4 regions of the Glutamicibacter sp. GQ173 genome follow, and region 3 is predicted to be linked to each of the others. Evidence: riboswitches for the same ligand, from Rfam matches in the RefSeq annotation. Region 3 holds a riboswitch; each other region holds the start of a gene.

Region 1 (7,788 bases), on a different contig from region 3:
CACCTTTTTAGAATACGCGCTCCACAGCACCGCAACGAAAAGGAGCGCTTGAAGCTAGAGGATCAAGGTCCAGGTCACCAGGGCGGCCTCATCCGACTCGTTTTCCCAGCTGTGCGGCTCGCGCCCGGGAAAGGTCATGGTGTCCCCGGCCTGGAGCTCAACGCGCTGTTCGGGCAGCACGAGGGTGAATTTCCCCGCGATCACATGGAGCACTTCCAACTCGCAGTCCACCGAATACAGCTCGGCTTCGCCAGAGCCCTTGGGAGCGATTTCGGCTCGGATCATCTGCACGCGCTTCTCGCTGCGCGGCGTCACCAGCTGCTCGGTGATCCCCTCCCCGCCCAGCGACACCCGCGGCGCTTCTTCCAGCCGCACCAGCATGGTTTCGGGCACTTCGAATAGCGTGCCCACCTCGATGCCGAGCACCTCGCACAATTTCAGCAGCGTCGAGACCGAGGGACTGGTGAGATCGCGTTCAACACGCGAGAGGAAGCCCTTGGTCAGCCCAGACAGCTCTGCCACCTGGTCGATGGTCATTCGCTGCCGCTGGCGCACCCCGCGCAACCGCGAACCGATATTGATCGCGGCACCGCTTGATTCCACGGGCAGGGTCTTCATGCGTTCGCTCCATCACTTCGCTTGTTGTGGCACGCCAGCAGCCAAATGGGCGCTTCGAAAGGGCTGCGGCGACAAGTTTACCAATAGTAAACAGAGCATAGCGCGAGTCCTGCAAATATGCCGTGTCCCGCACGTTCCGCGCTCCGGATCCCTGCACGCTGGCTAGACTCTGATCATGGATCACAGCAAGGAACTGCTCCACGAATATCTCTCCGACGCGCGCGAAGCAGTCATCTACAAGGCCCAGGGGCTGAGCGGCCTGCTGGCACGCAAGCCGCTGACGCCCACCGGAACGCACATCCTCGGCGTCGTCCACCATCTGGCCATCACCGAGTACGGGTATTTTGCCCAATGCCTCGGACGCACAGTGGATGACCCCTATATCCAAGAGCTTCTGGAAGCCGATGATCCGCAGGCCGATTTCCTGCCGCCGGCCCGCTTCAGCGCCAGCGAAATTATCGAGCTATACCGGGAATCAACCGCCTTCTCGGATGCTGGCATCAGGGCTTTGCCGCTCAGCGCTCCCGTTGAAGTGCCCTGGTGGATCCGCCGCCGGCACACCACGCTGGAACATCTCATGGTGCACATGATCGCGGAAACCTCCCGGCACGCCGGCCACCTCGACATCGTGCGCGAACAGCTTGATGGCTTCACCGGCTTGCGCCCCGAAGCGCCCAACCTCCCGGACTATTCCGCGGCGCAATGGGCCCAGCAGTTCGAATCGATCAACCGCCTCGCCATGGGTGATGACCGCCAGTAGCCAGGGGGGCCAGGTCATATTACGGAACGGGTCTTCAGCGCGGACAGCGCAGGCGGTAGTATCGCAAGTGTTGCTTCACGAGACACGGCGCCAAGCTCCGACTGGCCGTGCACCAACCCCAGATTCACGGGTGGTTCGGATGAAGAAGCGGTCCGTTCACACAATGTGCTCGGGCAAGAACACAGCGAGAGCGCATCACATGGCCTATTCCGTCCTGCCCATCGTCGACCGCCGAACCGGCCAAGTGCAATTCAAGGTCCATGGACTCTGGCATATCTGCTACGTCGGCGATCCAATTCTGCTCGAACAGCTCCTGGCCCGCTGCGCACGCCGCCCGGTCTTCGATCCGGAAACTTCCGAGCTGCTCCTGGGCGTTGCCGCCGCAGGGGAACTGCAGGGGCGCAACGTCGCTTTTAGCCTTGCCAAATTCCCAACGCTCCATCCCCTTACTAAAATCGGTAGCTGACCCGTTCACCGAGTTTCGCCAAGAAATTCGACCTGCCAAGAGAGCTGTTTTCGTGATGTCGAACCAGTCAGCAACCGAACCTACCCGTGCCCAAGTCCAGCGCTGGCGAAAGTACCTGGCCGATGAAGTCGCCGAAGGCGCCATCTACCGCACCTTGGCCCAGAAGAAATCAGGGCAGGAAAAGCAGATCCTGCTGGGACTCGCCGAAGCCGAAGCCCGGCATGAGGCGCACTGGCGGGCCAAGCTGGGAGAACACGCCAAGCCTGTCCGCCCATCATTGCGCCGCACGATCTTGCGCTTCTTGGCCCGCAATTTCGGCTCGGTCTTCGTGCTGGCCATGGCACAGCGCTCCGAGAGCAATTCGCCGTACCGCGACGACAAGGACGCGACCGCGCAAATGGCCGCCGACGAACAGGTGCATGAAGAAGTAGTCCGCGCGCTGGCCACCGCCGGCCGGGCTCAGCTCTCGGGCAATTTCCGCGCAGCAGTTTTTGGCGCGAATGACGGCTTGGTCTCCAACCTCGCCCTGATCATGGGCATCGGCGCCACCGGCGTATCCTCCACCTTCGTGCTCTTTTCCGGCATCGCCGGGCTCTTGGCCGGAGCGCTATCCATGGCAGCCGGCGAATTCGTCTCCGTGCGTTCCCAGCGCGAGCTTCTCACCGCGTCGCGGCCCACCCAGGTGACGCTGACGGCAGCACCCAACCTCGATTTGGCGTCCAACGAGCTAGTGCTGATCTACAAGGCCCGCGGCATGAGCGATGAAGATGCCGAACACCGTGCCGCCGAACGCATGGGGCTTTTCACCTGTGATTGCAACCCTGCCTTTTCGCTGAACCCCGAAGAACGCGCAGAGGAATTGGAAAGCGAACACGAAGAGCTCGGCTCGGCCTCCGGCGCGGCAGCCACTTCCTTCTGCCTCTTCGCTTCCGGCGCCGTCATCCCGATCCTGCCCTATATCTTCGGGCTTGGCGGCTTGGCGGCCGTGGTCATCTCCGTGATCCTGGTGGGTATCGCCTTGATGATCACCGGAGCCATCGTCGGCCTGCTCTCCGGAGCTTCGCCGCTCAAGCGCGGCCTGCGCCAGCTGGCCATCGGATGGGGCGCCGCAGCGGTCACCTACTGCCTGGGCCTGCTTTTCGACGTGCAGGTGGCTTGACCGGCTGTTGGCTCCGCTTCAATCGCCCATGACCCCGTGGCATCATCTGATGCAGCGGGGTTATTTGGTCAGGGGCGCTACCAGCGAGTGCGCCGGCGCAGCGTGCTCATGGAGTTGATGAACTCCATCGCTTCGGCCGCGGTGTCCACCAGGGCAATCTTTTCTCGCATCACCCGATCGGCGGCTAGCGCTTGGAGCAGCGGCCACACCGGCAGGGTCTTGGTCCAGTACTCGCGGCCGAACAGGACCATGGGAACCACCCGGGCACCGGTGGCGTAGTAGTTTTCGCAGGCATCCTGGAAGATCTCCTGAACCGTGCCGGCGGATCCGGGCAGGACAATCAGCCCGCCATTGGACTGTTCCAGGAGAATTGCCTCGCGGATGGAGTTGGCGAAGAACTTTGCGATCTTCGTGGCAAAAAGATTTGGCGGTTCGTGGCCGTAAAACCATGTAGGCACCCCCAGTGACTGCTGCGAGCTGGGGAAACGATCCTTGACGGCGAGCGCGGTCCTGGCCCATCCGGTGCGCTGGTGAATGGCGTCGGGCTGTTCGGCGAGCATCTCCAGGGCTAGGTCGAGATCTTTTTGCTCGTAGCCTGCCAGCCATGCTCCGGCATTGGCAGCTTCCATGGCGCCCGGTCCCCCGCCAGTGGCAACGCCATAGCCGGCCCGGGTAATCAATTGGCCCAGTTCCACTGTTTGCGCGTACTCGCGTGAACCGCGGCGCATCGCATGGCCGCCCATAACCCCGATGAGCGGGGAATCCTTGAACACGCCCTCATAGACTTCCGAAATCAAAGCCTGCCCAACGTGGTGATCATGCAGGGTCCTGGCCATGGCATCTTCGGGATTCAGCGCAGCCGGTGCGGTGTGCTGTTGCGAATAGGTGTAGATCTTCGCATCCGGGACCTGTTCGTAGCCCTGCGTGCGGATCCCTTTATAGAGTTCGTCCGGGGTATACAAGCTGCGTTCCCCCGTGGTGAAGGGCAGTTCTTCAGCAGAGCTCATGCACAGGCCACCGGTCGCCTGAACCAGTTCCCGCCCATGCTGCGAGTATTGGCAATCGATGAAGATCGCTTCAGACAGGTCTAGGGAGCGAAGGACGGAGTCCCGTTCACGCAGATCAACACGATGCACGCGCCAGCTGAATCCACGGGGGTGGAGGGAGGAAAGCGCGTCGGAAGCCAGGCGATCAAACTCGACGAGCGAGGTGATATTCACTGCCCTCGCCGGTAGATAAGGCCAGATGTGGGACATGCGTCAACGCTACGTCATAGATAGTGATTATTCACAGACAGGCCCTTCAACTTTCACCGCGGGCCGGAACGTGAAACGATGAGAGGATGAGTGATTCTGTTCCCCCAACCATCGACGCGCGCCACTTGCTGCGCTATCTGGGCGATGTCCCTTTCTTTTACGGAAAGAACATAGCGGCTGAAGAAAATTCTGTGGTTGACGTGGAATTTGATGAATCCACCCGGCAGATCGAAGGCACCGTGCGTGCTAATGGCGAAGAATTTTCGCCGATGATCCAAGTTCAGATGGTCGGCGACGACTGGCAAATCGAACTTTGCGAGTGCACTTGCGACAAGCCAGGCATCTGCGCGCACATTGCTGCCTTGGCCATCGTCTCGAACAAGATTGCTTCGCAGCCGCGCCTTGTGGCTGTGCCGGAAGAAAAAAGCTCGGCCGCGTGGGCCCAGCAAATCGACTCGTGGTTTGAGCCCTCTGAACCTGGCCCAGCCGACGGGCTGCTCGGCTCGCAGCACGACCCAATAGTAGCCATGGGTTTGCAGTTCATGCTCTTCGATGCGAAGAACACCACGCAGCAACAACAGTGGATGCCAACCGGCACCATTCCGCATCCCACCCGCAATAAGCGTTTCCGCCTGGGCGTGCGGCCGATGGTCCGCAATACCGAAGGCCGCTGGGTTCGCGGACAGCTGCGCTGGACCACCCTGGGCTTCAAGACCTATGGCTGGAATTTGTTGCGCTCGCAGCACCACTGGTTCACCCGTTTTGCGTCCATGGCCCGCAGCGACACCCAGTTGCAGTTCAAGGTGGATGAAGACTGGCTATTCATGGACGAATACGCTTCCGACCTGCTGTGGCCACTGCTTCAGCAGGCTCAGGAGCTGGGCATTGATCTCATCTCCACACGCTCCGAACAGCGCATTCGAATCGTTGACCCGGCCAGCTTCAGCATGCAGGCGACGCTCGATGACCAGTTGATGCAGCTGAGCGGCATTTTGCATGTCGACGGCCAGGACCTGGTGCTGGATTCCGAGTCGCCTAGCGGCGTTATTGCAAATCATGGGTTCTATGCGCAGTTGGGCCAGCCCGACGAAATCTGGTTGGCTCCAAGCAAGGAACCGGTGGCTGAGGCGCACCGCCGCTGGTACGTTGACCGTCGCCCGGTGGCCATTCCGGTCGCGGAAATCGACAGCTTCTTCGATTCGGTCTACCCGCGTCTAGCGCGCCGCTTTGACCTGCGCAGTGCCAGCGAGGAATTGGTGCTCCCGGACTTGAAGCCCCCATATGTGCAGGCTACGGCCACCTACAAGCGCGATGTGAACGACAAGGGCGAGCCGAATGACTCGGCAACCTTGGAATTCCAGATCCGCTATCCCGGGGTTCCGGATCAGCACGAGGTCTACGATCGTGAAATCGAAGAACAGCTTCGCGCAGCTATCGATGAGGTCTTCCTGCAGACTACAGAAACAGGGAATCCTGATCTTTCACCCAAGTTCTACTCGGGCGAAAGCGTCATTACCTTTGTCTCCGAAATCTTGCCTGCCATCGAGAGCCTGCCAATAGTGAAGCTGAGCGAAAAGGGCACCCGGCCGGTATTCCGGCAGCTGCGCGAGCTTCCCCAGCTGAAAATCAACGCGGTCAACCACGAGCGCACTGACTGGCTGGACCTGGGATTGTTGATCACCGTTGGAGACCACGAGGTTCCTTTTTCACAAATCGTTGAGGCCATGAGCAATGGCCAGATGAAGATCAAGCTTCCGGACAATACATGGTTCTCCTTGAACCAGCCGCTGTTCGCCAAGCTCAAGGCCCTTGTTGATGAAGCCCAAGCACTCAACGACAAGCCAAAAGAAGGCGATCTGAAGCTTACGGTTTTCCAGATTTCCATCTTCGAGGAGCTCGATGATCTCGCCGAAGGCATCGACGGCGCAGATTTGTTCATTGCGCGTATGCGTTCCCTGCTCAAGGTTGCCGAAGGCGAGCAGGCGTCCGTTCCTGAAACGTTGAACGCGCAATTGCGTCCGTATCAGGTTGACGGCTTCCGCTGGTTGAGCCGGCTGTATCAGGGCGGCTTTGGCGGCATCTTGGCCGACGATATGGGCTTGGGCAAAACCCTGCAGACCATCGCATTGATCCTGCATGCGCACGGGCTGTGGAATGACAGCGAGGCTTGCGCCAAGCTTCCGGCAGCCCAGCGTACTCCTGCCCCATTCCTTGTGGTTGCGCCAAGCTCGGTCGTCTCGAACTGGGAAACCGAAGTCAAGCGATTCGCTCCAAGCTTGCGCGTGACCAGCATTGAAGGAACGTTGAGTTCACCGCGGCAGCTCAGCGAGCTGGCGGAAAACTACGACGTCATCCTCACCACCTACACGCTGTTGCGCTTGAATGATGAGATTTATGAGGCGCAGCGCTTTGCTGGCCTGATCCTTGATGAGGCCCAGTTCGTGAAGAACCGCTCCACCAAGGCCCACCGCACTGCTGTGAACCTGCAAACCAACTTCAAGCTGGCCGTTACCGGTACCCCGATGGAGAACAATCTCTCTGAACTCGGTGCGCTGTTGTCGCTGGTAGCACCGGCCCTGTTCTTGAACACGAGCCGTTTCAACCGCCAATTCGCCCGCCCAATTGAAGTCCTGGGCGACAAGGAAACCCTGGCGTTGCTCCAGCGCCGGATCAAGCCGTTTATGCTGCGACGCACCAAGGAATCGGTGGTGCTCGATCTGCCGGCCAAGCAGGAACAGCAATTGCTCGTCCGGCTCTCCGATGAGCATCAGCATGTTTACGACACCCATCTGAACCGTGAACGCCAGAAGATCCTGCACCTGGTGGAGGACTTGGATCGCAACCGCTTTACGATTTTCCAGTCCCTGACGCATCTGCGCATGCTTGCGCTGGAGCCTTCGCTGGTCGATCCCGAGCTATCGGATGTTCCGGGTTCGAAACTTGAAGCCTTATTTGATCAGCTTGATGATGTTCTGGGCGAGGGCCACCGCGCTCTGGTCTTCAGCCAGTTCACTTCCTATCTGAAAGTGCTGGCCGAGAAGCTGACCGAGCGAGGCGTGAATTTCGTGTATCTCGACGGAAATACGCGTAATCGTTCCAAGGTCATCGAGCAGTTCAAGGAAGGCGAAGCTCCGCTGTTCTTGATCTCGCTGAAAGCTGGCGGCTTCGGATTGAACCTGACTGAGGCAGATTACTGCTTCCTGCTGGACCCCTGGTGGAATCCTGCAGTTGAGGCGCAGGCTATTGACCGCACGCACCGCATCGGCCAAACTCGTCAGGTGATGGTTTACCGGATGATCTCCCAGGGCACCATCGAAGAGAAGGTTGTTGCGCTGCAGGAAAGCAAGCGCAAGCTGATCTCGACCGTTATGGACGAAGCTGATGGGTTCTCCAAGGCGCTCACTGCACAAGACATCAGAGGACTTCTCGAGTAACAGGTTGATTAATTCTCTGGGAATAAGAGACGGCTGCTGGCCAGACGCGATATATTCAATATGTCAGTTGGTATGCGCTAAACCACACATAGTGC
Region 2 (7,788 bases), on a different contig from region 3:
GCGCGACAAAGACTGTGGACGTTCCTGCCTGAACCCGCTCGATGACCGCGCAACGAACCCAGGCCCGGACGCCATCAAATACCGGTTCGCCGGTGCTCAACCTTGACCACGTTTGCTTCTGTGCGAAGCGGTCGATGCCACTGGTTGCTCCCAATTTGGCCACCTCGATGTCATGCGCATCCAAGCTGTGAACGACAAGAGATGTTGCGCGGGTGAGCACTTTGGCCGCCGAGGACAGTGCAGAAATCGAGAAGACGAGCAATGGCGGATCAACGCTGATCGAAGCCACGGACGTCGCCGTGAGGGCAACTGGTCCGTCGCCGGCATCGGCGGTTATCAGGCTGACGCCACCGGGGTGCCCGCGGAAGATCGCTTTGAAGTCTTCCGTGGGCAACGATGGTGTCGCCGATTCTGTCACTTCAGACGCGGGCACCAACAAGCTCCTCGCGCAGGATGCCAGCCCCTGCGCTGAGCGCACTGAGCTTGGCCAGGGCCACCTCGCGGCGGAACGGGGCCATGCCGCAGTTGGTGCTGGCGATCAGCTTGCCGGCATCGACAAATTCGAGTGCGTTGCGCAGAGTCTGCGCCACTTCCTCGGGTGTCTCCACAGCGTCATTGGCCACGTCGATGGCTCCGAGCATCACTCGCTTGCCGCGCACCATTTCGACGACCTCAAGCGGGACATTCGAGTGGTGGGATTCGAGTGAAACGGTATCGATGGAGGAAGCCTGCAATAGCGGGAAGGACTTCTCGTAGTGGCGCCATTGGGCACCTAGAGTCGCTTTCCAGTCATTGTTCGCCTTGATGCCGTAGCCAAAGCAGATGTGGACTACGGTCTCGGCTTTGAGTCCCTCGCAGGCGCGCTCCAAGGCAGCGATGCCCCAGTCGGCCACCTCATCAAAAAAGACGTTGAAGGCAGGCTCGTCGAACTGGATGACATCCACCCCGGCGGACTCAAGCTCGCGGGCTTCCTGGTTCAGGATGGTCGCGAATTCCCAGGCCAGCTTCTCGCGGCTGCGGTAGTGCGCATCGTACAAGGTGTCGACCATGGTCATGGGGCCAGGAAGAGTCCACTTGATCTGCTTGTCAGTACAGGAGCGCAGGAACTTCGCGTCCTGAACGAATACCGGCTTTTCGCGCTCTACGGCACCGACGACGGTGGGAACACTGGCATCGTAGCGGTTGCGGATGCGCACGGTCTCGCGCTTCTCGAAGTCGACACCGCTCAGGTGCTCGATGAAGGTGGTGACAAAGTGCTGGCGGGACTGCTCGCCATCGGAAATGATGTCGATGCCGCGCTGGGCCTGCTCGAGGACCGCAGCGCGCATGGCGTCCTGCTGGCCTTCGAGCAATTGCGCGCCCTCAAGCTTCCAAGGGGACCAAAGTTTTTCAGGCTCGGCAAGCCATGACGGCTTGGGCAGGCTTCCAACAATTGACGTGGGGATAAGCGGGGAAGTCATAGGGGAATCTTTCTGGATCTTAGGCGACGGGTGTCGGGCAGGAAGCGGACCACTGATCGAGCAGTTGGCGATTAGGGATGATGAAATGCTCTTCGGTGAACTTGCCTTGGATCTTGCCCAGTTGGGTTCGCTCTTCGCGGTCATAGAAGACGCGGGTGGGGGAGAAATCTTCGGCGCCAAGGCTCGGGTGGTACACAGCCGGTGCCGCCGAATTGGCGTTGTAGATCTCCGGGCGGTAGATCTTCTGGAATGTCTCCATGGTGCTGATCAGGCTGATCAGCTGCAGATTGGTGTAATCGTTGAGCAGGTCGCCGCGGAAGTAGAAGGCCAGCGGCGCAACGGCGCCCGGCGGCATGAAGTAGCGCACGCTCAAGCCCATTTTTCCGAAGTATGCGTCGGTCAAGGAATTTTCATCCTGTTGGTATTCCAAGCCGAGCACTGGATGGCTGTTGCCGGTGCGGAAATAGGTTTTGGAAGTCGAGACGCTGATGCAGACCACCGGCAACTGGGCAAAACGCTCACGGTACGCCTGTGAGTTCAAGAAATGCTGGAAGAGCTGCCCATGGAGATCGCCAAAATCTTCCGGAAGCACCGGGGCTCCGCTGTCATTGCACGAAGCTGGAAGCACCACGCTGAAGTCGTAATCGCGGACATAAGAAGAAAAATTATTGCCGACCATGCCCTGGGACTGAGTACCCGTGAGTTTATCCACGATCGTGGTTTCAAGCACTTCTAAAAGTGGAAATTCCTGATCGGTATTATCGGCAGAAAAATGCACATTTGCAGAAATGATTTCCAATTCAAGAGAATAGCGGTCGCCTTGGGGATTGTCCCAGTGAGCCAGGGAATTGAAACGGCGATTGATCATCGTCAGGGCATTGCGAAGGTTCTCTTCGCGGCGCTCCCCGCGCGCCAAATTGGCGAAGTTTGTCGTGGTTCGAGAATTCGCAGAAGGGGAGTAATTCTCGTCGAATCTGGTGGTGCTAATGCTGAAATTTAATGCGTCTGCCATGATGGCCAATCTGTATTTGGGAGGCCTGGGCAGGCCGAGGGGAAGTCGTTGCGTCAATCATGCAGGGTGATTCTTGATATCAGGTAACTCGATATAACTATGGATTCATATAGACTCTGGCTATGGTTCAGGGAACAAATGGCTTGACACTGCAGCAGCTGCGCTATTTCGTGGCGGTGGCCTCCGAGGGATCCATCTCCGCCGCCGCCGACCTGATTTACGTCGCGCAGCCCAGCATGTCGGCGGCGATGAAGGAACTTGAATCCCGGGTGGGACGCACCTTGCTGATGCGCTCGGCCAGGGGAGTGACGCTCACCGCCGAAGGCGCAGAATTCCTCGGCTACGCCCGGCAGGTGCTCGAGCAGGTGGAGCTTCTTGAGCACCGCTACCTCGGCCGCCCCGCCGCCAGGCGGCTGCTGGGCGTCTCCACCCAGCACTACTCCTTTGCTGTGGATGCCTTTGTGCGCATGGTCCAGGCCAGCGGCGCCGAGGAATACCAGTTTTCGCTGCGCGAGACCCGCACCGAAGAAATCATCGAGGACGTGCGCACGCTGCGCAGCGACATCGGGATTCTCTACCTCAACGACTTCAACCGGAAGGTCATCGACAAGCTGCTGCGCGAATCCCGGCTGGTCTTCCACCCGCTGTTCCTGGCCGACCCGCACATCTTCATCTCGCGCAGCAACCCGCTGGCCACCCGAAGCCAGGTCACGCTCGAAGACCTCGAAGACCTGCCGCGGCTGACCTTCGACCAGGGAGCGAATAATTCCTTCTACTTCGCCGAGGAGGTGCTCTCCACCCGCTCCAGCCAACGCGAAATCCAGGTCTCGGACCGCGCCACGATCTTCAACCTCATGATCGGCCTGGGCGGGTACACGATTTCCACCGGCATCATCAGCGACGAGCTGGATCCCTCCATCGTCGCCATCCCGCTGGCGATCGAGGAGCGCATCGAGATCGGCTGGATCGGCCACGCCGCGATCCCGCTCACCGACCAGGCCCAGCGCTATCTGCAAGAAGTCCGCACCGTGGTCGCCAGCTTCGGCGTCGAGGTGCTCGGCTGAGCCGCCCCAGGCGTAACTCTCGGTCATCGAGCGCCGGTCCATCGTCACAAACTTCCAGCAGAACCCCTAAATCGCAACCAATCAGCCCAAAAGCTCGCGTCATAAAGTGATGCCAGCCACCGCGTCATCATGACAACGAGAAGTCATATGAAGCCTGGCGGCCTTGTATGAAGCGCAGGGCTGTTGGCCGCTTGCGCCGTCTGCGAGCCATGGTCAACCATGGAAGAACAACAAACCATCAAGAGCGACTAAGAGATCTGGCTCGTTGACGTCGCAGCAACCATCGGGAAACCGAAAGGTGCTAATGCCAGGAACGATGGAGCAGTTCCGAACGCGCTTTCGCGCTGTGCTTCGTGCCTTTGCACGATGCCTAATCGGTGCACTCCCTCGCAGAGAATCGAGGAGGAGCTATGAGCCAAGGAACCGACGCGGTCCACGCCGGATATCGCCCGAGCGGAGACTTCCGCCCGATGCTGCCGCCGCTGCACAATTCCGCAGCCTACCAATTCCAGTCGCATGCCGAGGCGATCGAGAAGTTCGCGCTGCGCCAGGCCGGTTTCACATACTCGCGCACCGGCAACCCCACCGTCTCGATTCTCGAGCAGCGCGTGGCCGCGCTGGAAGGCGGAGCCCAGGCGGTAGCCACCGCCACCGGCCAGTCCGCCGTGGCCTTGTCCCTGCTGGCTCTGACCCAGGGACCCAAGCACATCGTGGCCTCCTCCTCGCTCTACGGCGGCACCGTGGACCTGTTCACCGACACCTTTGCCGACTTCGGCATCCGCATCAGCTTTGTGGATCAGGCCGATCCCACCGCCTGGGCCGGCGCCATCGAAGAGGACACCCGCGCCTTCTTCCTGGAGTCCGTGTCCAACCCGCTGTGCACCGTGGCCGATCTGCCCGCCATCGCGGCGATCGCCCACGAGCACAACATCCCGGTGGTGGTCGACAACACCCTGGCCACCCCGCTGAATGTGCGGCCGCTGGACTTCGGCGCGGACATCGTGGTGCACTCGGCCACCAAGGGCCTGGCCGGACACGGTTCTGTTTTGGGCGGGATCGTCGTGGACTCGGGCAAATTCGACTTCTCCGACACCGCCCGCTGGCCGCAGATCGCCGCACCGCGGGTGCGGCTGAACAACACCTCGCTGCTCGAACGCCACGGATCCGCTGCCTACGCGATGCTGGTGCGCTCCAAATTCCTGCACGATTTGGGCCCGACCCTGGCCCCGGCCAGCGCCCAGGGGATCCTCGCCGGCATCGAAACCCTGCCGGTGCGCGCCGCCCATGTGCAGCGCAGCGTCACCACGCTGATCGGCGAACTCCTGGCGCACCCGGGCATTGTGGCCATCCACCACCCCTCGCTGTCCACCCACCCGAGCCACGAGCTGGCCAAGAAGATCACGCCCAAGGGCACCGGCTGCGTGCTGGCCATCGAGCTGGCCCACCCCACACTGGTCTCCCCGCTGATCGACGGGCTCAAGCTGATTTCGCTGGCCGCCAATGTGGGGGACACCCGCACCATGATTTCGCACCCGGCCACCATGACCCACTGCCGGCTCTCCGAGCAGCAGCTGGCCGCCGCCGGGCTGAACACTTCCACCCTGCGGCTCTCGGTCGGCCTGGAAGACCCCGCCGACCTGCTCGCAGATCTCACCGGGGCACTGGATCACGCCCTGGCCCAGGCCCTGGCCCCGCAAACCCAAGGAGCATGAGATGACCGGCTTCAACACCCAGGCCGTGCACGCCGGCCAGCCCAAGGACCCGCACACCGGCGCCGTGGTCCCGCCGATCTACCAGACCAGCACCTTCATCCAGGACGGCATCAACGTGCTGCGCTCCGGACACGAATACTCCCGCGGCTCGAATCCCACCCGCGACGGGTTCCAGGACCAGCTCACCGCGCTGGAAGGCGGGGCCGCCGGATTCGCCTTCGCCTCGGGCATCGCCGCCGAAGACGCGCTGCTGCGCGCGGTGCTCGAACCGGGCGACCACATCATCCTCGGGGCCGATGGCTACGGCGGCACCAACCGGCTGATCTCCAAGCTGCACAGCAAGTGGGGGATCACCTCCTCGGCGGTGGACATCACCAGCCTGGACTCGGTGCGCGCCGCGGTGCGCCCGAACACCGCTCTGCTCTGGGTGGAGACGCCCTCCAACCCGCTGCTGGGCATCGCCGACCTGGCCGGCTGGGCTGCCATCGCCCGCGAGCACGGCGCCCTGCTGGTGGTGGACAACACCTTCGCCACTCCTTATCTACAGCGCCCGCTGGATTTTGGCGCCCACGCGGTGGTCCACTCCACCACCAAATACATCGGCGGGCACTCCGATGTGCTCGGCGGAGCGGTCATCGTGGCCGACCACTTCTTCCGCGGGCAAACACTGGCCGAAGCGGTGGGCTACCAGCAGTTCGCCGGGGGAGCGGTGGCCGGCCCGCAGGATTCCTATCTGGCCGCCCGCGGGCTGAAAACCCTGGGCCTGCGCATGGAGCGCCACTGCGCCTCGGCCAGCACCCTGGCCCGCTGGCTCGATGCGCAGCCCGAGGTCACCCGGGTCTACTACCCGGGGCTGGAACACCACCCGGGCCATGCGCTGGCCGCACGCCAGCAGCGCGGATTTGGCGGGATCGTCTCGCTGGCCCTGGAAGATGAGGCCGCCGCCCGTGCCTTCGCCCAGTCCATGGAGTACTTCCAGCTTTCGGTCTCCTTGGGCGGGGTGGAATCCCTGGTCTGCTACCCGCGCGAAATGACCCACGCCTCGCTGATCGGCACCGAGCTGGAAATCCCGGCCAACCTGGTCCGCCTCTCGGTGGGCATCGAAGAGGTCGAGGATCTGATCGCCGACCTCGAACGTGGCCTGGCTGCTGCCCGGGAGGCCCGGCCTGCACGCCAACCTGCCACGGTGCGCGAGAAGGCCCTGGAAAACGCCTGATAACTTCGAACCGCAAAGATCGGGCGGCGCGCCCCTTCCCTGGAGAATAGTAGTTGGGGAAGGGTGGAATCATGATCGGAATTCTCAATCGGCTCGTCGAGCACATCGAGGCGAACCTGCGCGCCGAGATCAGCCTCGCGGATCTGCTGCGCAGCGAAGGCACGACCGAATACCACGTGCGGAGGATGTTCTCCGCGCTGGCCGGCATGCCGGTCTCCGAGTACATCCGCCGGCGCCGCATGACCCAGGCCGCAGCGGACCTGCTGGCCGGGGATGACCTCTTAGCTATCGCGATCCGCTACGGTTACGGTTCGGCCGAAGCTTTCGGCCGGGCCTTTCGGTCCGTGCATGGCGCGAGCGCGGGCGAGGTCCGCGAGAATGGTGGCCCCCTTCGAAGCCAGCCAATCATCAGGTTCAGCCTGAAAGTCGAAGGGAAACGCCCCATGGATGCACGAATAATTGAACGAGATAACTTCCAGCTCATCGGATACGCCGCACAAGTGCCGCTGATTCATCAGGGAGCAAACCCGCACATCCAAGCGCATATTGCTTCGATCCCAGTCACCGAGCACGCCCGGCTCAAGGAATTGTCGGCCGCCGAGCCCGGCGGGTTGCTGCAGGTCAGCGACCAGGTTGATGCGGACTATCAGGAAGGAACCGAGCTGACCTACCTGCACGGGGTCGCGGTGCCAGCCGATGCCACGGTGCCTGATGACCTGGATTCCATCCAAGTCCCCGCTGGCCACTGGGTGGTTTTCAGCGTGACCGGGCCTTACCCGGCGGCCTTGCAGGAGCTCTGGGCGGCCACCGCCACCTCGTGGTTCCCGTCCAACCCGTGGCGTTTGCGCCCCGGCCCGTCCATTGTCGCAGTGCTCGATCGGGCCGCGGATTTCAGCACCGCAACCTGCGAGCTTTGGCTGCCGGTGGAAGCCGACCGCTGAGCTTATCCACACACCGTCACTGCCTGCCCCGCGGATCAATTCCCGCGGGGCATGCTCGTGTCTATGGATACAGCGCAGGCACTGAAGAATCTGGCTGAGGCGAGCGAACTGATCGCCTCGGCCACGGCTGTGCTCTCCGGCGACCTGCCCGCCGGCCACGCCGCCTACTTCGCGCTGCTCACCGAGCACTTGGGCCAGCAGCAGGCCCGTGCGCAGATCGAAGCGGCCCACGCGGTGCGCCGCACCGGCGCGCACAAGCTCGACCGGGATTCCTTCCAAGCTATCTCCGATGCCGGCACCCATCCCACTCTCGAGCAGATCGAGGCAGCCCGCGGCCACAGCACCACCGGACGCACCCACTTTAATAGCGCCTCCGGGTTGCT
Region 3 (7,788 bases):
AGGCCTGGCGACTGGTGCACCACGCAGTTCATGTCGAATGCGTTGAAGAGAATTTCGCGCTGCTGGCTCATTGATGTTCCCCTTGCCGTGGTTGGGTCGTGGTGGCGTTTATTGGTTGGCGCTCAGGCGCGGTGGGCTCGATGGTTGCTGTCTTCGCCGGTGACCGAGAGGCGTTGCGGCTGGACCGCATTGATCTCGTAATCCCCCACAATGCGGGCCTTGTAGATGGCCGGGTTGTGGGTGGCGATGGTCCGGGCGTTGCGCCAGTGGCGGTCCAGGTTGCAGATGACGCTGGTCGAGGATGCGCCCAGACCGTCAAAGAGCTTGCTGGTGGCACCGATGACGAGTGGCTGGACGATGGTTTGCGCCCTGTTGGCTGCCAGTTCGCAGACCGCATAGCGTTCCTCGTCGTTGAGCCCCGGATCTACCAGTGCTGCTTCGACTTCAAGGACGGCGCCGATCACGACCGAATCCGCGGCGAAGGATTCCGCGGACACCTCGCCGACCAGTTGCAACACCTGTGGTTCGCGGTGCACCGGAACGCCGGTGCCGGTGGTGAAAATGCGAGTGCGGTTCTGCACCGAGATGCGCAGGTCGTTCAGGGCCGCCCGGGCGATACCTGCCTGCACGGCCATGAGCACCAGCTGGAAGATCGCCGCTTCGGAGTCGTTGCTCTGCTGCGGCATGAACGAGTCCACCGGGACCTGGTGGAACTCCGTGGTTCCCGTGCCGGTGAGCCCCTGGCCAAAGCCATCCCAGTCATCTAGGATCTTGACGCCGCTGTGCTGGGTGGAGACTACCGCAATCTGGCGCCCGGGCAGTTCCGGGTGGGCCACGGCCACGGTGGTCCAGTCGGCAAAAATAGTGCCGGTGCAGTAGTACTTTTCACCGTCCACCAGCCAGCGGCCATCAACCTGGCTCACCTTGGTGTTCAGCGTGCCCAGGGCATTGCCACCGCGTTCGGTGTAGGCGTTGCCGACAATTTGCCCGGCGGCGATGCGGGCGGTCCACTTGCTGCGCAGCTTTTGGTCGTCGAGGACCAGCACGTTTTCCACGAAAGCGATATGCGCGCGCCACAGCTGGCCGACATGCGAGTCGGCTTCGGAAAGCTCGATGAGCAAGCGGAACACATCGACCAGGCGCGCGCCGTATCCGCCCTCGGCAACTGGGATGCGCAGTGCGCCGAAACGTTCGCGGTTGAGCAGGCCTACCTGCTCGAAGGGCAGAACGCGGTTGCGGTCGCGGTCCTTGGCGGTGCTGGCGATTTGCGCGAAGACCGGACGAAAGATTTCAGCCAGCCGGTCGTATTGCTCATCCGCGCCGGGGCCGGGGGTGACCTTGAGCAGTTGCCGCGTGGGCAGCTGCTCTTCGAAGTCGTCTAGTCCCATGGCGCTAGCCTGCGAAGGATCGCTGAGCTGGTTGAAGTCCAAACCGGAGGTGTTTGGCAACTCGCCAAATGACATTAAAAGTCCTCAATTCTTTCCATCGGTCCTGGCGGTAGCACCGTCTCCCTTTTCGGGTGGTTGCTGCGGCGTCGTCGAGCCAGATCTCTCAGCCGCTCTGGATGGGTCGTCATTCATTTGTAGCCGTAATAAACCGATGCATCCAAGCCACGAAGTCACATTTCGACCTTGGGCGGCTCCGGGATGACCGGCAGGTTGAACAGCCAATGGCGCATCATGCCGAAGATGAATTGCCCATCTTCGACCATTATCGATCAAACCGGCATTCAATGAAATAAATAACGAAATATCCCGCGCATGTGGCGCAGTTATCGAAGATTTTTCATGTTACGCAAGATTTGCATTCAATTCCTTCGAAACCCTGTAATAGACGTGTAACCATCCCGAGCGGCCGAGAGATCTGGCTCAGTGACGCCGCAGCAACCACCTATGGAGGACACATTCCATAGGCCGGTGCTACCGCCAGGACCGATGGAGATGATCATGGCACTGTGCTTTGCGCAGCCTCAAGTCCAAGCCCCGGGACTCGCATCCATGGCACTGGACGCAGGACTCGTCAATTTCTCGCGCAAGTTCGCCACCATGGCACAGAGCCGCTCCGCGCTTTCAGGCTCGCAGCCACAACGGGCAATGGACAAAGACCAGCAATTCGCCTCGGCCAAGAACCTCCAGGGCACAAGCGACGGCTGGCCTTCTTCCGGAACTTTGCCGATGCCCTGCTCGCTATCGCCGAACGCCGCGCCATAAAAGCCCCGGGCGCAATGGCGCCAATTATCAAGTACCAAACCAGCCCCCGCATAGACACACCAAGGAATACTCTGTAATGACCATCGAATCGGCACCAACCTCTGCATTTGCCTCGGAGGAAGCACGCCAAGCATTCTGGGACGATGCGGCACGCCTCCTTGATTGGGACACCAGCTGGCATACCACCAGCCAGATCCTCCCAGCTGACCCGGAAGCCAAGCGCGGACCGCAGATCTCCTGGTATCTGGGTGGCAAGCTCAATGCCGCGGTGAACTGCGCCGACCGGCATGTGGCCGCCGGCCGCGGAGACAAGGTCGCACTGTATTTCGAGGGCGAACCCGGCGACCGGGTGGCCGTCACCTACAAGAACCTGCAAGAACGCATCAGCCAGGCCGCCCACGCTTTGGAATCCTTGGGCGTGGTCAAGGGCGACCGCGTGGTCATCTACCTTCCGGTCCTCATCGAAACCGTCGTCATCACGCTGGCCTGCGCCCGCATCGGCGCCGTCCATTCGCTGGTCTTCGGCGGATTCTCTGCCGAAGCGTTGAAGTTCCGCGTGGAAGACACGAAGGCCAAGGTGCTGGTGACCACCGATGGCCAATTCCGCCGCGGCGCCTCGGTGCCGGTCAAGGACAATGCCGACGAAGCGGTCTCCGGCGAGAATGAGATCGAAAAAGTGCTGGTCATTCGACGCACCGGCGATCAGATCCCGTGGACCGAAGGCCGCGACGTCTGGTGGCACGATGTTGTCGACACCCAGCCCACCGAACATGAAGCGCAGTTCTTCGACTCTGAAACTCCGCTGTTCATCATGTACACCTCCGGAACCACCGGACAGCCCAAGGGCCTGGTGCACACCACCGGTGGCTACCTGACCCAGGCTGCCGCCAGCTACAACATGCTCTTCGCCAACCCGGATGCCTCCCAGCGCGAGAATGAAGTGCACTGGTGCACCGCGGACCTGGCATGGATCACGGCCCACACCTATGAGATCTATGGACCGCTATCCAACGGCGTCACCCAGGTGATTTATGAAGGCGTGCCCAACGCGCCGCATCCCGGACGCCACTTCGAAGTCATCGAACGCTACAAGGTCACCAGCTACTACACGGCCCCGACCTTGGTCCGCTCGTTGATGGGCTGGTTCCCCGAGGGCATTCCCAAATCCTACGACCTGTCCTCCATCAACGTCGGCGGCACCGTTGGCGAAGCGGTTAACCCGGAGGCCTGGCGTTGGCTGCGCGAACAGCTTGGCCGCGATACCCCGGCAGGCATTCCAATGGTGGATACCTGGTGGCAGTCCGAGTCCGGGGCGACTGTCCTCTCCCCTCTGCCGACCGACGACTACTTCAAGCCAGGCTGCGCCGCCCGTGCCCTGCCGGGCGTTTCCGTGGACATTGTTGATGCCCAGGGACAGCGAGTTGAGCCCAATACCCAGGGCAATATTGTCATCACCCGCACCGGCCCGTCCATGGCGCGCACGGTATGGGGCAACCCGGAACGCTACTACACCAGCTACTGGGAGAAGTACGTCCAGCAAGGCTGGTTCCTCGCCGGCGATGGCGCACGTTTTGACGAGGATGGAGATATTTTCATCCTGGGCCGTACCGATGACGTGATCAATATTTCCGGGCACCGGTTATCGACCATTGAAATCGAGTCTGCTCTGGTCACCAACTCCGGCGTCGTCGAGGCCGGAGTCTGCCCCACCCCGGATGCAAAAACCGGACATGCGGCCACCGCCTTCGTGGTGCCCCTGGACAAGTCGCTGATTGGCGAAAACCCTGATGAGCAGCTCGCCTCGCGCCAAGCACAATTCATAGCTGAACTTCGTTCCACGGTAGCCACCCAGATAGGCCCGATTGCCAAGCCGCGCGATGTGCTGCTGGTACCGGATGTTCCCAAAACCCGTTCGGGCAAGATCATGCGCCGCTTGCTCACGCAGCTATTTGAAGGAACCACGCTGGGTGACACCACCAGCCTGCAGAATGAACCGTGCATTCCCGAGATCAATGCAATCTGCCGGGCACGCCGCTAAAGCGCAACTGAAGAAAATCCGCTTTAAATAGTCGAAGCCACGTCCCGCGGGACGTGGCTTCGACTATTTAAAGCTAGGAATCCTTGGATTCGGAAGAATCCGTGGACGGTTCCACAACAGCCTCGGTAACTATCACCTGAGCTGAATCCACCACACCATCTTCTGGCTTCCCGGCCGGCTTGATGATGGGAATCTCGGTGGTCATCAGGCTGAACTGGCTGCCTTCGTGCCGGTCCACGCCCTGGGTCACCGATTGCTCAAGCACGGTGCGGGCCACCTTGCCGCGCAAGATCAGCGGATCGCGGCTCAGGTCCTTCCACAGTGCGACGCACAACAGCAGCATCACGATCACGAACGGCAAGGCCGAGACAATCGTGATGTTCTTCAGGCCGTTGAGCGCCTCGGCCGGATGATCGCCACCCGCCAACAGCATGACTGCGGCAACAGCACCGGTGGCCACACCCCAGAAGACCACGGACTTCTTGCTCGGCTCCTCGGCCCCGCGCTCGCTCAAGGCACCCATCACGATGGAAGCCGAGTCGGCGCCGGTGACGAAGAAGATCGCGATCAGCAAGACCGTGACGATCATCAGCACAGTGGCAATCCAGCCGGAGAGCGGAAGCGCATTAAGCAGATCGAAGAGGATCAGGTCGAAGTTGATATCCGGAGCCCCATCCACCACCTTGGCCAGCGCCTCGCCGGTGTTGCCTGCACGCTCCGCGCGTTCCTGCAAGCCAATAGCGCCACCGCCGAAGATGGAGAACCACAGCAGGGTGACAGCCGATGGAACCAACAGCACGCCGGTGACAAACTGGCGGATAGTGCGGCCACGCGAAATGCGAGCGATGAACAGGCCAACGAATGGGCTCCATGAGATCCACCAGGCCCAGTAGAAGACAGTCCAGGAGGACAGCCAGCTGGACATGGTACCGTCGCCGGAGGCCGCGGTACGCGAAGCCATCTCTGGAAGGTCGCCAATGAATGCGCCCACGGCGTTCGGGACGACGTTGAGGATGAATAGCGTTGGGCCGCCAATGAAGACGATCAGCGCCAAGATCACTGCCAAGACCATGTTGATGTTCGACAGCCACTGAATGCCGCGCTCGATGCCGGAGACAGCCGAAGCGACAAACAAAGCGGTAAGGATCGCGATGATCACTACCAGGACGCCGGAGCCAACCTTTTCAAGGATGCCGGCGGACTGGATGCCGCCACCAATCTGCAGTGCGCCCAGTCCCAGGGAGCAGGCGGAGCCGAAAAGGGTAGCGATAATGGCGAGGATATTAATGGTGCGGCCGCCCCAGCCGTGCACAATGCGCTCTCCGAAGACGGAGGAGAACATTGCCGAGAACAGCTGGGGGCGCCCCAGGCGGAAACTTCCGTAGGCCATGCCCAAGCCGACGATGGCATACATCGCCCACGGGAACAGCGTCCAGTGGAAGAGCGTGGTGCCCATAGCGGTGCTCAAGGCAGCGTCGGTAGATCCTTCAACGGTTCCTGGCGGCGGTGACATGTAGAAGAAGAGCGGTTCTCCCACGCCGTAGAACACCAGGCCGATGCCCATGCCGGTAGCAAACATCATGGAGATCCATGAAACGGTACTGAATTGCGGTTTTTCGTCGTCCTTGCCCAGCGGGATGCGCCCGAAGTTCTTCGCAGCGACCACGATGACAAATATTGCAAATACCGAGGCTGCAATGATAAACAGCCAACCAGTGTTGGTGATGACCCAGTTAAGGGCCACGTCTGCGGCTTTACCCAAGCCTTCGGGGGTAACGAAACCCCAAATGATAAATGCCAGCGCCAAGGCGCCAGCGATTCCGAATACCCAATAGTCGGTTCCTGAAACCGAATATTTCTTTGGTCGTCGTTGTCGAGCTGAATGCAGCTCGCCGACGAGGTCTTCAAATGATTGATCCGTCTGCTTCATTGCGTTCTTCCTTCACTGGTAAGGCTCGGCGAACGAAATCCTGCCGGCGCCCGGCGAGTTATCGCTTCGAGGGGACGCGATTGCCCTGCAGTGTGCTTGATTGCGAATTGCTTATCGGTGTCGATTCACTGAATCCAAATCTAGCGTCAGAGGGTGCTGATTGATACAACTGACCCTGCATATTGCCACGGGAATATTACCGGTGACCCGACGCTATTTCTTCTCGAATTGTCACAATAAATCCTAAATAGGCCTTTTTAAGCATGGTCGACCCACACCCATTGGTCAAACCGGAGCGCCTGATTCTCGGGGTTTTCGCGGCAAGCACCCCGTTCATGGCGCACTGCTCATAGGCCGTTCACAGCCATGTGAGCTTGCTCGCGTGTGCATAATTCCGGCCCAAATCCGCTCAGAATTCCAGGTCGTGCGCAGCGAAATCTGATGCCTGTTTCCTTGGCGAATTCCGCCGAGGCCGGGCTCCTCGTTCGGTGATTGCGGTATCGATAGCCGCTGCGCCGAAGATACAAGATATATTCCAAAATAGGAATATTTACTACCCAGCGCAGGCACTAGAAGTTAACCCGTGAACATCGCGTAGAAACCTGAAATACATCTCTACTTATCTTGACTCATTCAAGATAAGCGGTCATGCTGAAGATATGACATCTCTGGACGGGATCGAGCAAGTGCTCAAGGCTGCCTCTATGCGAGTCACGCAACCACGCGTTGCGGTACTCGCTGCGGTTGCCGCGCACCCTCACGCGGACACCGAAACAATTATTTCGGCGGTCCACAGTGAGCATCCCACGGTGTCACACCAGGCGGTCTACGATTCGCTCAAGCTGTTCACCAGTTTGGGCGTCATCCGCCAGATACAGCCTCAAGGGCATATCGCACGCTACGAAACCCGCGTCGGCGACAACCATCATCACGTGGTGTGCCGCCAGTGCGGAAGCCTAGCTGACGTCGACTGCGCTGTCGGCGGAGCTCCTTGCTTGCACGCGTCGGATGACCACGGCTTCAAGATCGATGAAGCCGAAGTCATCTATTGGGGCACCTGCCCCGAGTGTCAGGCTAAAAATCTTGGCGGGTAGCCGCACGGCCCCAAAACTTTGTCATCATTCGGGACCCCCGGGCGATGAACATCGAACCACAAACCCCAAAAAATCCGGAAGGAAGAGCATATGTCTGAGACAACAGCAGGTCAGTGCCCGGTTGTAGGCAACACCGGTCGAGTACACCCGACCCAGGGAAACGCCAACACCGAGTGGTGGCCAAATAAGCTGAATCTGAAGATCCTTGCAAAGAATCAGGAGGCTACCAACCCCCTGGATGCAGACTTCGATTACATCAAGGCTTTCGAAGCTCTGGATCTGGCAGCAGTCAAGGCTGATCTCGCCGAGGTCATGACCAAGTCCTACGACTGGTGGCCAGCTGACTTCGGCCACTACGGCCCCTTCCTGATTCGCATGGCGTGGCACTCTGCCGGCACCTACCGCTCGCACGACGGCCGCGGTGGCGGATCTGCAGGCCAGCAGCGCTTCGCTCCGCTGAACTCGTGGCCAGATAACGTGAACCTGGATAAGGCTCGCCGTCTGCTGTGGCCAGTG
Region 4 (7,788 bases), on a different contig from region 3:
ATCCGCTGAATCTTCTTCAACCGACCCAGGGCATCGGCAGCCCCGGAGACCGGGCCGGCATTAAAAAGCTCGGCCGCTGTATTCATCATCGGTCCATTAAACAGTTGATGCTCAATATGGCTCGCAAAGAATGAATCCGCGTGCGATTCCTTGCGTGCGCCCGGAGGCAGCAACGGCAGACGATGTTCATCGTCATACTTCTTCTGTAAATTCTGGATTTCCCATATTCAATTTTCCCGCCAGGCACCGACAGTTTGGCCCGGATTATCACGGAATGTGGACAGCGATCGGAAATTTTTTCTTGAATTTCTCACCATGAATTCGGGCATTGCCACGGCTAGCCAGTCGGCAGGTTTCCAGTGCCCAGTCATGTGTGATTGCGAAATGGTAAATCTTTCAGCCATCGAGTGTTCGAAGCTACTTTTCATGTTTGGCTAGTAATTAGATGCAATTAATCACGCCAATGAATTTTCCTCAGCAGAGTGCTGGGTATCTACGAATGAAGGTGCAATGAAAAATAGTGAGATCCTCAACAACTTCGATGATTCGGTTTCTGATGATGGTATCAATTTTGGATATATCGAGGACGAGTTTTCCACCGGATCCAATTTTATTGATACGTCCTTCTCAGTGATGCCGATCCTCCTGGGTTTGTTCGTGGTGGTCTTCGTCGCCGCGGTGATATTCATCGTCTACATTCAGACGCGAAATTACCGCAAGATCAAAAGCGCTGGAATGGATCCGATTACTTTCGAATCCGACCTGAAGACTAAATTGGCCCAATCCAGCCTGTTGGCACCCAAGCAGTCCCTGGAAGCTAAATTGGAGGAGCTCTCCGGCCTCCGGTCCCGTGGCATGATCACAGCCGAAGAATACGCGCAGGCTCGCCAGGATCTACTCAGGGACTGGCGCGAAGGGTGAAGTAGATCATCCCGGAGGCTGATTGACGGACAGTTACCATAGGGTAACAATGTAGATTGTGCCTAAAGATCTAGACCTTGAAACTCCCGATTCCACAACAGAGACACTTCATCCATGGCGTCGCTTCGTCGCTTTGGGCGACTCTTTCACCGAAGGAATCGGTGACCCCGATCCATCAAATCCCGGCCGGCATTTGGGCTGGGCCGACCGTCTGGCCCAGGAGCTGAGCAGCACGGTTCCAGACTTTTCCTATGCAAATCTGGCGATCCGCGGCCGGTTGATCGGGCAGATCGTCTCGGAGCAGGTTGCACCGGCCATTGATTTGAAGCCGGATCTGATTTCACTGTGCGCAGGCGGCAATGACGTGCTGCGTCCGGGCGGGGATCCGGACAAGATTGCCGATATTCTCGACGGAGCGGTGGCCGAGCTGAGCGCGACGGGGGCGACGCTGCTGATCGTCACCGGTCCGGATATTCGCGATACACCGGTGCTGGGCAGCATCCGCGGCAAGGTGGCGATCTACAACGAGAATATTCGTACCGTGGCCGCGCGCTACGACGCGATCGTGGCCGACATGTGGGCCTTGCGCGAACTGCACCAGTCGCAGATGTGGGCACCGGATCGCCTGCACTTCTCCCCCTTGGGCCACCAGCGGATTGCGGCCATGGCGCTGGATTCCCTGAACGTGCCCCACTCGATCGACACCGAGGTGGCGCCCGTGGCGGATGTTCGAAGCTGGCGGGAGGCGCGGATCGAAGACCTGCAGTGGGCACGCGCGCACCTGGCTCCGTGGGTCTTGCGCCGGTTGCGCCATCAGTCCTCGGGCGACGGAATCACCCCGAAGCGCCCTTCTGCGGTGCCGTTCACCGCGCCAAAGCCCAACGATTCCCTGGGCGCCGGCGACAGCGCGCAGTAGTAGCACTGCAGCAGCACAGCGCGAAGGGACAGCGTCCACCGAAAACTGGTGGGGCTGTCCCTTCGCGGTGCTGATCTAGCGGCTGAAAACCAGGCCGCGCAAAACGCCATCGAGCTGGCTTGCATCGGTGAGGAAGCCATCATGGCCGATCGGCGAATCGATGTAGTGCACCGGCGTGGGGGTGGCCAGGGAAGCGGCCAGCTGTTCGGATTGCTCCGGGAAGTACAACCGGTCCGAGCTCACCGCGGCCACCACCACATTGACCTTTTCAAGCCGAGCCAGTGCGGCGCCCAGCGATTCGTAGCCACGAGCCACGTCATGGCTCATCAGCGCCTCGGTGAGCAGCAGGTAGCTGTTGGCATCAAAACGATTCACCAGCTTGGCCGCCTGGTGATCCAGGTAGCTTTCCACCTGGTAGCGTCCGCGCGGGCCGTCGAACTGGCCGGCAGGCTGCTCGCCGGGCTGCGCGGCCCGGCCAAAGCGGGCCTGGAGCTCGGCCTCGGAACGATAGGTGATGTGCGCCAGGCGCCGGGCCAGGCCCAGGCCCTCATCCGGCCGCGCACCGCTGGAGTAGTAGTCGCCGCCGTTGAAGTTCGGATCCAGCCGGATGGACTGGGTCTGCACCTGGGCAAAGGCGATCTGTTCCGCGGTGGCCTGGGCGCACGAGGCCATCACCACCAGGTTCTTGACCTGTTCGGGGAACTCGACGGCGAATTCCAAGGCGCGCGCCCCGCCCATCGACCCGCCAATCACCGCATGCCAGGAGGTGATGCCCAGCAATTGTGCGAGGCGCGCTTCGAGGCGCACCGCGTCCTTGATGGTGACAAAGGGGAAGCGCGATCCATAGGGCACGCCATGCTCGTCGGGCGACGACGGGCCGGTGGAACCATTGCAGCCGCCGATCATGTTCACGGCGAGAACGAAGTACTTGCTGGTATCGATGGTGGCCCCGGGGCCGACAAACCCGTCCCACCAGCCGGCACTGCGCGAATCGCCCTGGGCGACGTGGGCGTCGCCGGTCAGCGCATGCATCACCAGCACGGCGTTGGAGCCGTCGGCATCGAGGGTGCCCCAGCTTTCGTAGGCCAGCTCTACCTGTGGCAGGTAGCCGCCGAATTCGAAGTGGTGCCCGCCGACGGCCCTGCGGCGCATCATGCCGTCCCGGCCCTCGGCAAGCTGCGGTTCTTCGGTGGTTGCAATGGATGCCATGTCTAGAGGGTTTCCTGCAATTCCTTGTTCGCCCCGTCCGATTCGCCCAGGGCGGCAACAGCGTTGAAGCCCAGTTCCAGGTCGGCCAGGATGTCCTTGATATTTTCCAGGCCCACGCTGATGCGGACCAGTCCCGGGCTCACCCCGGCGGCGATCTGGTCGGCCTCGGAAAGCTGCGCATGGGTGGTGGAGGCCGGGTGGATAGCCAGCGAGCGGACATCGCCGATGTTGGCCACGTGGGAGTGCAGCTCAAGCGCGTCCACAAACGCCTGGCCGGCAGCCGCGCCGCCTGCCAGTTCGAAGGCGATGATCGAGCCGGCGCCGTGATCGCTGTACTTCTTGGCGCGCTCGAACCAAGGCGAGGAGGCCAGGCCGGCATAGGCGACCTTCTGCACCTCGGCGCGGGCTTCGAGCCAGCTGGCGGCCTCGCGCGCATTTTCGCCATGGCGCTCGATGCGCAGGGACAGGGTTTCCAGCCCCTGGGCGATCAGGAAGGCATTGAATGGGGAGACTGAGGCGCCCAGGTCGCGCAGCAGCTGCACGCGCGCCTTGAGGATGTAGGCCAGGTTGGCACCGAGAATGCCGTTCACGCCCAGATCGCGGGCGAACACCAGGCCGTTGTAGGACTCGTCCGGGGTGTTGAAGCCCGGGAAGCGCTCCGGGTCCTGGGCGAAGTCGAAGTTGCCCGAGTCCACGATCACCCCGGCGATCGCATTGCCGTGCCCGCCCAGGAACTTGGTGGCCGAGTGGATGACGATGTCGGCGCCGAATTCGATCGGGCGAATCAGGTACGGGGTGGCCAGGGTGTTGTCCACCAGCAGCGGCACGCCATTTTCGTGGGCGATCTTGGCGACTTCCTCGATGTCCAGCACGTCCTGGCGCGGGTTGGAAATGGTTTCGCCGAAGAAGGCCTTGGTGTTCGGGCGGACCGCGTCGCGCCAGTCCTGCAGGTTATCCGGGTCGGCCACAAAGGTGACCTCGATGCCCAGGCGCTTGAGCGTGTGCTTGAGCAGGTTCTGGGTTCCGCCATAGAGGCTGGGGCTGGCCACCAGGTGGTCGCCGGCTTCGGCCAGGTTCAGGATCGCGAAGGTGGTGGCTGCCTGGCCCGAGGAGAGCAGCAGGGCCCCCACGCCGCCCTCCAGATCGGCGATCCGGGTTTCCACCGCGTCGGTGGTCGGGTTGCCGATGCGGGTGTAGATCGGTTCCAGCTCCTGCAGCGCGAAGCGCGCGGCAGCGCTCTGCGCGGTCGGGAAGACAAAGGAAGTGGTCTGGAAGATCGGCAAGGCCCGCGCGCCGGTGGCGGGATCCGGGGTCTGCCCGGAGTGGATCTGACGGGTTTCAAATGACCAGTTGCTGCTCATGGTTTCCTCCAAAATAGTTCATGCGACTTTGGGGGTAGACCACTGAGAAGACACCGAGAGGAAAGACCTCGCCACGAAGCCTTCCAGGGTTACCCGCGCTTGTCCCCAGCTGCCTTGTGCACCTGGGGGCCAGGTCTTCACCCGGGGCACCCCACCGCGGTTGGAGGGTTGCCGCCCAGTAAGCCGGGGCTTGTTACTGGGACTCATGACCTGTTTCCAGTGTGCCCGAAAACCGAAGATTTTTGCAATGCGGGCACCGCACAATGGTCTCAATCGGTCATATTTCACATCCATGGCGCTTTTGCCGCAGGGAATTCGATTCCATCAAAAACCTTAGGGTCGCCTAAGTAGAGACTGCGGTCACATGTTGTCATGATGGGCACATGATGAGGCTAGATCACGTTAGTTATGCCTGTGGCCCGGATGGGCTGCTGCCAACCGCGCAAAGAATCTCCGAGTCGCTCGGCCTGGAATTCGTCAAGGGAGGCGTGCATCCCAGGTTCGGGACACGCAATGTCATCTTCCCGCTCAAGCATGGCCAGTACCTCGAAGTGGTCGAGGTGCTCAACCACCCGGCCAGCGACAAGGCCCCCTTCGGCCAGGCGGTGCGGGCCCGTTCGGAGCTCGGCGGCGGCTGGATGGGCTGGTGCGTTTCGGTGGACGATCTATCCAGCGCCGAAGACCGCCTGGGCCGCAAGTCGGTTCCGGGCAACCGAAAATTCCCCGACGGCCGCGAGCTGACTTGGCAGCAGATCGGCATCAAGGGCCTGATCGCCGACCCGCAGTGCCCCTACCTGATCTCGTGGGACGAGGAAGCCAAGGACCTGCATCCTTCCAAGGCCCTGGAGCCGACCGGGGCGATCAGCGAGATCTCGATCGCCGGTTCGCGCGATCGGGTCCTGGAATGGCTGGGCCAGCCCCAGAACGTGCACCTCGGCGCGGTGACCATGGACTACCAGGCGCCCAATGGCACCCCGGGCATCTTGTCGGTGACCTTTGAAACGCAGAACGGACCGGTAGTGTTGTAGCCGGTTCGCAGCAAGCTGCCGGCAGGCGGGGACAATGGCGTCCCCGCCTGCCTCTTTTTATGCGCCGGCATCCAGTCGCCGGCCCAGGACCACGACGTGCTGGTCTTCAAATCCCAGCCGCTCATAAAAGCCGCGCACCGCGGTATTCTCCTCGCGCACCATCAGCTGCACCTTGGGCACGCCGCGCTGGGCGAGCCACGCGCTCGCGGCTTGGACCATCTGGGCGCCCAGTCCGCTGCCCTGCCACCGCGGGTCCACGGCCAGGTAGTAGAGCCAGCCGCGGTGCCCATCATGGCCAGCCATCACGGTGGCGAGGACTTCTTCCTCCTCGATCATGGCCAGCACCGTCGAGGTAGAGGTTTCCAAGGCTCGAAGGGCATCGGCGCAGGGGTCGTTCCACGGCCGGGTCAGCCCGGTGGCCTCCCAGAGCGCAACGGCTTCGGGAATCTGCTGCGCAGCCAGCTGAGAAATCTTCATTCCTGCAGTCTAGCCGCGCTAGCTGCCGATCCCGATCGCCGGTCCGATCAGGGCATATCCGACAAAGCCGATGGCGTCGAGCATAAAGTGCGCGATCACCAGCGGCATCACCCGCCCGTACTTGTGGTAGGCCCAGCCGAAGACCACGCCCATGAGCATATTGCCGATCATCGGCCCCGCGCCCTGGTACAGGTGGTAGCTGCCGCGGATCACCGCCGAGGCGATGATGGTGGTCCACAATCCTAAGTTCAGCTTCTTCGCATAGCTGAACAGGAAGCCGAGCATCAGCACCTCTTCAAGCACCGCATGGCGCACCGCGGAGAGCAGCAGCACCGGCACACTCCACCAGTAGTCCCCCAGATTGGCCGCGGAAATCGCTGTGGTGATGCCCAGCGCCCGGCCTGCCGCGTAGACGCCCAGGGTGCCAAGCCCCATGGCCAAAAACAGCCCGGCGCCGAGCAAGGCATCCTTGCCCGGCGCGCGCAGGTCAAAGCCGATCTCCCGCACTCCCCGCCCGGTGCTGCGTTTCATCAGGTACAGGGCCAGCAGAACCGGAACCAGCGCAAAGACAATGTCCAGCAGCTGATAGGAGAAGTCGAAAAATTCGCGGGTGCTCAACGGGTTGTTCAGCGAAGTCGTCTGCTCGCGCAGCGGGGCCCTGGTGGCCTTGTCGGCAAAACTCAGGATCGAATAGATCGCGCTTTGCCCCAAGGACAGGGCAAGCACCAGAGCCGCCTCGAATTTCAGGATCTTGGCATTCACGTTCTCGATCATAGGCTGATCAGGCTGTGCGCGGGCTGAGGTAGCCTGAAGGTAGCGAATTAAAGGAGCATCAGTGAGCCGTCCTGCCACCATGGAAGAACTGTCCATTGCCCGCCAGCTATGTCCAGAGCTGTCCTGGGAAAATGCCGGAGTCAACGAGGGCGGGCAGTTCCACAAGGTGGTGATCGCCAACGGGCACTCGGTGATCCGCATGGCCCGCACCATCCAGGCCACCGAGCAGATGCCGCGCTCCATCAAGCTGCTTGGGCTTGTGGCCGATCAACTGGGCTACCAGGTCCCGGTGGCGACCTCGCAGATCTTGACGGTGGATGGGCTGAGCTCGGTAGCCATGTCCTTCATCCCGGGCAGCGCCCATGAACCGCACTACGGCGATCCCAAGGTCTTGGCCAAAGTGGTCAGCGACCTGGCGCAGGTCGACCTCGAACCGCTACGCGAGCATCTGGCTTCGCCTTTTGCCTTCCGCGGCCCGTGGATCGAAGAGCGCCAACGGCAGTGTTTTGATGCTTTGCCCGACGAATTGCGCGGCCCAGCCAGCAGCCTGTGGGCCCAGCTTGATTCGCTGGCCCAGGTGCCCCCGGGGCTGGTCCACGGAGATCTGGCCGGACACAATATGCACTGGGTGGATGAAGAGCTGATCGGCATCCTGGACTGGGATCTGGCCGCCGCCTGGGATCCTGCGCTGAACAGCGCGTACTTGAGCCTATGGCACGGGTTGGAGATGGTGGATTTGATTGCGCCGAGCCCCGATGAAGCGCATCGGGCGAAGATCTGGCTTGGGCTGATGAGCCTGGAGCGGCTCTCGGATACCCTCTCGCGCACCGATAATCCCAGAATCGACAAGCTCCTGCGCAAGATCGGGCCGCGGATTTTGAACGCCGCGCAAGCTGCGGGGAACTGATGCCCGATCCCCTGATTTTGCCAGGGACAGCAAAGGCCCATCCAAGCTCGATGCTCGGATGGGCCTTCATGCGGCTTAGCTCAGGGCTGCGATAGCTGCATCGTAGTCTGGCTCGGTGGTGATTTCCGGCACGACCTGGGTGTAGGTCACCTTTCCGGTCTCATCCAGGACGATCACCGAACGGGCTAGCAGGCC

What was found. Region 3 has a riboswitch for S-adenosylmethionine ahead of AC6CHO_RS08195 (acyl-CoA dehydrogenase family protein). Riboswitches for the same ligand answer to the same signal wherever they lie in the genome.
Region 1: linked by a shared signal. The riboswitch ahead of AC6CHO_RS12805 (hypothetical protein) and the one ahead of AC6CHO_RS08195 (acyl-CoA dehydrogenase family protein) in region 3 are both predicted to bind S-adenosylmethionine.
Region 2: linked by a shared signal. The riboswitch ahead of AC6CHO_RS12390 (O-acetylhomoserine aminocarboxypropyltransferase/cysteine synthase family protein) and the one ahead of AC6CHO_RS08195 (acyl-CoA dehydrogenase family protein) in region 3 are both predicted to bind S-adenosylmethionine.
Region 4: linked by a shared signal. The riboswitch ahead of AC6CHO_RS10680 (bifunctional o-acetylhomoserine/o-acetylserine sulfhydrylase) and the one ahead of AC6CHO_RS08195 (acyl-CoA dehydrogenase family protein) in region 3 are both predicted to bind S-adenosylmethionine.

Annotation. Positions count from the first base shown of each region.
Region 1 covers NZ_JCAXDT010000007.1:209,462-217,249, forward strand. The annotation lists gene AC6CHO_RS12795 (helix-turn-helix domain-containing protein) at 55-618, opposite strand; gene AC6CHO_RS12800 (DinB family protein) at 794-1,378, shown strand; SAM riboswitch class IV at 1,452-1,564, shown strand; gene AC6CHO_RS12805 (hypothetical protein) at 1,578-1,844, shown strand; gene AC6CHO_RS12810 (VIT1/CCC1 transporter family protein) at 1,900-3,003, shown strand; gene AC6CHO_RS12815 (LOG family protein) at 3,081-4,259, opposite strand; gene AC6CHO_RS12820 (DEAD/DEAH box helicase) at 4,346-7,693, shown strand.
Region 2 covers NZ_JCAXDT010000007.1:110,670-118,457, reverse strand. The annotation lists gene AC6CHO_RS12410 (flavin reductase family protein) at 1-433, opposite strand, end outside; gene AC6CHO_RS12405 (methionine synthase) at 420-1,460, opposite strand; gene AC6CHO_RS12400 (DUF1852 domain-containing protein) at 1,480-2,472, opposite strand; gene AC6CHO_RS12395 (LysR family transcriptional regulator) at 2,595-3,536, shown strand; SAM riboswitch class I at 3,769-3,859, shown strand; gene AC6CHO_RS12390 (O-acetylhomoserine aminocarboxypropyltransferase/cysteine synthase family protein) at 3,947-5,248, shown strand; gene AC6CHO_RS12385 (cystathionine gamma-synthase) at 5,250-6,464, shown strand; gene AC6CHO_RS12380 (AraC family transcriptional regulator) at 6,536-7,405, shown strand; gene AC6CHO_RS12375 (HNH endonuclease signature motif containing protein) at 7,469-7,788, shown strand, end outside.
Region 3 covers NZ_JCAXDT010000004.1:97,202-104,989, reverse strand. The annotation lists gene AC6CHO_RS08200 (LLM class flavin-dependent oxidoreductase) at 1-71, opposite strand, end outside; gene AC6CHO_RS08195 (acyl-CoA dehydrogenase family protein) at 123-1,463, opposite strand; SAM riboswitch class I at 1,480-1,571, opposite strand; SAM riboswitch class I at 1,839-1,941, shown strand; gene AC6CHO_RS08190 (hypothetical protein) at 1,947-2,210, shown strand; partial or broken gene acs (acetate--CoA ligase) at 2,269-4,248, shown strand; gene AC6CHO_RS08180 (BCCT family transporter) at 4,322-6,178, opposite strand; gene AC6CHO_RS08175 (Fur family transcriptional regulator) at 6,838-7,272, shown strand; gene katG (catalase/peroxidase HPI) at 7,363-7,788, shown strand, end outside.
Region 4 covers NZ_JCAXDT010000006.1:13,944-21,731, reverse strand. The annotation lists gene AC6CHO_RS10700 (HNH endonuclease signature motif containing protein) at 1-89, opposite strand, end outside; gene AC6CHO_RS10695 (SHOCT domain-containing protein) at 511-921, shown strand; gene AC6CHO_RS10690 (SGNH/GDSL hydrolase family protein) at 980-1,837, shown strand; gene metX (homoserine O-acetyltransferase MetX) at 1,913-3,046, opposite strand; gene AC6CHO_RS10680 (bifunctional o-acetylhomoserine/o-acetylserine sulfhydrylase) at 3,049-4,407, opposite strand; SAM riboswitch class IV at 4,498-4,618, opposite strand; gene AC6CHO_RS10675 (VOC family protein) at 4,791-5,435, shown strand; gene AC6CHO_RS10670 (GNAT family acetyltransferase) at 5,493-5,912, opposite strand; gene AC6CHO_RS10665 (CPBP family intramembrane glutamic endopeptidase) at 5,931-6,686, opposite strand; gene AC6CHO_RS10660 (phosphotransferase family protein) at 6,748-7,593, shown strand; gene tpx (thiol peroxidase) at 7,669-7,788, opposite strand, start outside.